Regions from separate parts of the Nonomuraea sp. NPDC050783 genome, predicted to be linked through region 2. Evidence: predicted binding sites of a transcription regulator. Region 2 holds the regulator's gene; the other holds the start of a gene.

Region 1 (2,394 bases), on a different contig from region 2:
CTCGCGGTCCCAGTCGGAGTCGGACTGCTCGATGGCGAGCCTGATCTCCTTGACGCGGTCCTCGATGGCGGCGGTGTCGCCGGCGCCGTCGACGATGGTCGTGGTGTCCTTGGTCACCACGACGCGGCGGGCGGTGCCGAGCACCTCCAGGCCGACGTGCTCCAGCTTGAGGCCGACCTCCTCGCTGACGACCTGGCCGCCGGTGAGGATGGCCATGTCCTGGAGCATCGCCTTGCGGCGGTCGCCGAAGCCGGGGGCCTTGACGGCGACGGAGGTGAAGGTGCCGCGGATCTTGTTGGTGACCAGGACGGCCAGGGCCTCGCCCTCGACGTCCTCGGCGACCACGAGCAGCGGCTTCTTGGTCTGGGCGACCTTCTCCAGCAGCGGCAGGAAGTCCGCGATGGAGGAGATCTTGCCCTGGGTGAGCAGGATGTAGGCGTCCTCCAGGACGGACTCCATCCGCTCGGGGTCGGTCACCATGTAGGCCGACAGGTAGCCCTTGTCGAACTGCATGCCCTCGGTGAACTCGAGCTCCATGCCCATGGCGTTGGACTCTTCGACGGTGAGGACACCGTCCTTGCCCACCTTGTCGAACGCCTCGGCGATCAGCTCGCCGATCTTGGCGTCCTGGGCGGAGATCGTCGCGACGTTGGCGATCTCCTTCTTGTCGCCGACCTCGCGGGCCGTCGCGAGCAGCTTGTCGCTGACGGCCTTGGCGGCCTGGTCGATGCCGCGCTTGAGCGACAGCGGCGAGGCGCCGGCGGCGACGTTGCGCAGGCCCTCGCGGACCATGGCCTGGGCCAGGACGGTCGCGGTGGTGGTGCCGTCGCCCGCGATGTCGTTGGTCTTGGTGGCCACTTCCTTGGCGAGCTGGGCGCCGAGGTTCTCGTAGCGCTCCTCCAGCTCGATCTCACGAGCGATGGTCACGCCGTCGTTCGTGATCGTCGGAGCACCGAACTTCTTGTCGATGACGACGTTGCGGCCCCGCGGGCCCAGGGTTACCTTCACGGCGTCCGCGAGGGCGTTGACGCCACGCTCAAGGGCGCGGCGCGCGTTCTCGTCGAACTCCAGGATCTTCGCCATGCTGAAAGTCCTCTCCTGGCGTCGAAAGCCCCGGCCGCCCGCAAGAGCGCCCGGGGCTCGACGCGTCCGGCCTACTTCTCGATGATCGCGAGAACGTCGCGGGCGGAGAGCACGAGGTACTCCTCGCCGCCGTACTTGACCTCGGTGCCGCCGTACTTGCTGTAGAGGACGATGTCGCCCTCGGAGACGTCGAGCGGAATCCGCTTCTCGCCGTCCTCATCCCAGTTGCCGGGGCCCACCGCGAGCACTCGGCCCTCCTGCGGCTTCTCCTTGGCGGTGTCCGGGATGACCAGGCCGGAAGCGGTGGTCTGCTCGGCCTCAAGCGGCTGGACCACGATGCGGTCGCCGAGCGGCTTAACGGGAACCTTGGTGGCGGTCGTCACGATCGGACCTCCCCTTCAGATGTGAATGATCAGAAGAGGCGACCAGCTGGGCCTGCCGTCGCGGGTGTCAGACCTGCCTCGTCGCACGTTGGCACTCTCAAGGGGAGAGTGCCAACAGGAAACATATGCAAGAGGGCCTTGACAGTCAACACGAACGCGTCCGCGTCTGCTGACAGCGATCAGAACTCCAGGTGACGTTCAGGCGTACGAGCCCTCCGCGAGGTCCGCGACGACGCCGGGGCGGCTGGGGTTCCAGCCGAGCTCCCGGCGGGTACGGGCGGCGCCGATCCGCTGGCTGAGGGCCAGGGCCTCGGCGAAACCCGCCCCGAGCACCCGCGCGGCCTCCTCCAGGGGCCAGGGCTCGGCGGCCTCCTTCACGCCGGCGGCGCGGGCGGCCGCCTCGGCCACGGCGGTGACGGGCACGGCCTCCTCGCTGATGGCGTGGTAGACGGACGGGCCGCCCCGCTCCACGGCCGCGACGATCAGCTCGGCCAGGTCGTCCACGTGGACGAACGTCCAGGTCGGCACCCGGTCGCCGGACGTGACGTACACGCCGGCGCCGCGCTCGGCGGCCTGGGCGCGCAGGAGCGCGGGGATGCCCGCCCCCCGGCCGTGCACGACGCCGGGCCGCACCACGGAGCCGCCGCCGCCGATCACCAGCCGCTCCACCTCGTCCCGGTACGCCACGAGCTGAATCGGCCGGGTCGGGCTGTCCTCGTCGCCCCCGTCGATCTCGCCGAGCACCCACACGCCGCTGACGTAGACCAGCCGCTTCCCTTCGGCGGCGGGCACGCCGATGGCGGCGAGGTCGGCGTCCCGGTCGCCGGTGAGCTGGCCGGCGTGCACGACCACGTCCACGTCGGGCGTGACCGCGGCCCGCAGCGCGGCGGCGTCGGCCAGGTCGCCGTGGCGCTCCTCGGCCGCGCCG
Region 2 (2,394 bases):
CGAGATCCGGCTCGGCGGGCACCTTGGGGATCTTGCCCTTGCCGGGCCGCCGCCAGTTACTCGCCAGAACATCGCCCTCGTACACAGGGGGGACCGTAGCAAATCACCCGGCTACCGCAAGGCGCCTGCGTGCCGAGCTGCGGCGCATCAGGACGACGACGGTGACGACGATCGCGACGAGGACGCCCGCGCCGGGGATGCCGAGCAGCGCCGCGGTCCCGCCGACGATCCCGCCCGCGGCCGAGGACAGCGGCTTGCCCACGCCGTACCTCACGGTGGCCGACTCCTGGTTGGCGCAGGTCAGCGTGTAGTCGCCCTTGGCGGGGGCGTTGACGACGAGGATCTGCTCCCAGCGCGCGCCGTTGACGGTGACCGTCTGGGTGCCGGTGGTCTTGGCCAGCTTGGCCTGGCCGGAGCCGCCGGAGATCTGGCAGGTGTAGTTCACCGGGGTGTCGGTGGAGATGTAGACGGCCGGCTTGTCGGCCGGGTCGGCGGCGACCGTGACGCTCTCGCCGGGCGCGAACGTCCTGGTCGGCGCGAGGTCGTTCACGCTGCCGACGATGCCGCCGACGAAGAGCACGACACCGGCGATGCCGCAGAGCACCGCGACGAGCCAGGCCAGGGTGACCCACCAGAGGCTGGGTTTGATGGCTTTGGAATTGATTTGCGGTGGGAAATGAGGCTGTTGGCCGTATTGTCCGTACTGAGGCGGCGGTTCGTACGGCTGCGGCGGCATGCCGTAACCGGGCTGAGGAGGGTGTGAGGGTTGACCGTGGTACGGAACCTGCCCGGGTGGCGGTCCGTACTGCGGGCGCTGAACTTCGTCCGACATGTCCGCAAGTGTGAAGCCTGCCGCTTGTAAGTCGCTAGCAGCAGGATGGGAGCCGGTGTTATCGCACCTTGTGGGCGAGAGCCGTACACTTGGCACTCGGGAACACAGAGTGCTAGGCATCGCGTTCCCCGGTAAGGGCAGAGGCAGGAGGTGAGCACGTGCTCGACGATCGTAAGCTGGCGGTGCTCCGCGCCATTGTCGAAGACTACGTGTCCACCAACGAACCGGTGGGCTCCAAGGCGCTGGCCGAGCGCCACAATCTGAAGGTCTCCCCGGCGACGATCAGGAACGACATGGCCGCGCTGGAGGAGGAGGGCTACATCACCCAGCCCCACACCAGCGCGGGCCGCGTGCCGACCGACAAGGGCTACCGCCTGTTCGTCGACCGGCTCTCGCAGATCAAGCCCCTGTCGAGCGCCGAGCGCAGGGCGATCGAGACGTTCCTGGCCGGCGCCGTCGACCTGGACGACGTCGTCACCCGCACGGTGCGGCTGCTCGCGCAGCTCACCCGGCAGGTGGCCGTCGTCCAATACCCGACACTGACCCGCTCGACGGTCCGGCACGTCGAGCTGGTGCCGCTGAGCGACCGCCGCGTGATGCTGGTGCTGATCACCAACACCGGGCGCGTCGAGCAGCGGGTCATCGAACTCCCCGAGGCGGTGGAGGACACCCGCATCGCGCACCTGCGCGCGGTGCTCAACTCCTGTCTCGACGGCTGCGGTCTGAGCAGCGTCCCCGAGCTGGTCTCCGACCTGCCCGGCCGGCTGCCCGCCGAAGACCGGCCGGTCGCCGCGACGATCCTGTCGGTGCTGCTGGAGACCCTGGTGGAGCGGCACGACGAGAAGATCGTCTTCGCCGGGGCCGCCAACCTCGCCGGCGCCGACTTCTCCGTCGGCCTCCGCGACGTGCTGGAGGCCCTGGAGGAGCAGGTGGTGCTCATGCGGCTGCTCGGCGACACCTCACCCGACACCCCGTCGGCGCTCACCGTGCGAATCGGCTCGGAAAACCCCTACCTGCGGGGCACATCCGTGGTCGCGACCGGATACGGTTCTGGCGACAACCAACTGGCCCGGCTCGGTGTGCTGGGCCCCACCAGGATGGACTATCCCGTGACGATGGGCGCCGTGCGCGCGGTGGCTCGCTACGTCAGCCAGATCCTGGCTGCATCATAAGAGGTCGATAAGTGGCAAACAGTGACTACTACGCCACCCTCGGGGTGCGGCGTGACGCGAGTCAGGACGAGATCAAGAAGGCGTACCGCCGGCTCGCCCGCGAGCTGCACCCCGACGTGAACCCCGATCCTGCCACCCAGGAGCGGTTCAAGGAGATCACGCAGGCCTACGAGGTGCTGTCCGACCCGAACAAGCGCCAGATGTACGACCTGGGCGGCGACCCCTTCGGCGGCGGCGCGGGAGCGGGCGCGGGGGCCGGCGGCTTCGGCGCGGGTTTCCCGTTCAGCGACATCATGGACGCCTTCTTCGGCACGGCCGCCGGCGCCCGGGGCCCCCGCTCGCGGGCCCGCCGCGGCCGCAACGCCACCATCCGGGTCGAGCTCGACCTGC

Evidence for each region. Region 2 encodes HrcA, which represses chaperone genes, less so after heat shock. Its sites were predicted from a motif close to TTGGCACTCTCNNNNNGAGAGTGCCAA; they were not measured.
Region 1: groES (co-chaperone GroES) is a predicted target of HrcA. The motif match lies at 1,555-1,581, and genes of this name have one in related genera.

Annotation. Positions count from the first base shown of each region.
Region 1 covers NZ_JBFAHK010000001.1:56,284-58,677, reverse strand. Annotated here, with positions in the region: gene groL (chaperonin GroEL) at 1-1,083, opposite strand, end outside; gene groES (co-chaperone GroES) at 1,155-1,469, opposite strand; gene AB0H75_RS00335 (NAD-dependent epimerase/dehydratase family protein) at 1,665-2,394, opposite strand, start outside.
Region 2 covers NZ_JBFAHK010000002.1:322,076-324,469, forward strand. Annotated here, with positions in the region: gene AB0H75_RS06370 (DUF3097 domain-containing protein) at 1-85, opposite strand, end outside; gene AB0H75_RS06375 (hypothetical protein) at 104-604, opposite strand; gene hrcA (heat-inducible transcriptional repressor HrcA) at 991-2,004, shown strand; gene dnaJ (molecular chaperone DnaJ) at 2,016-2,394, shown strand, end outside.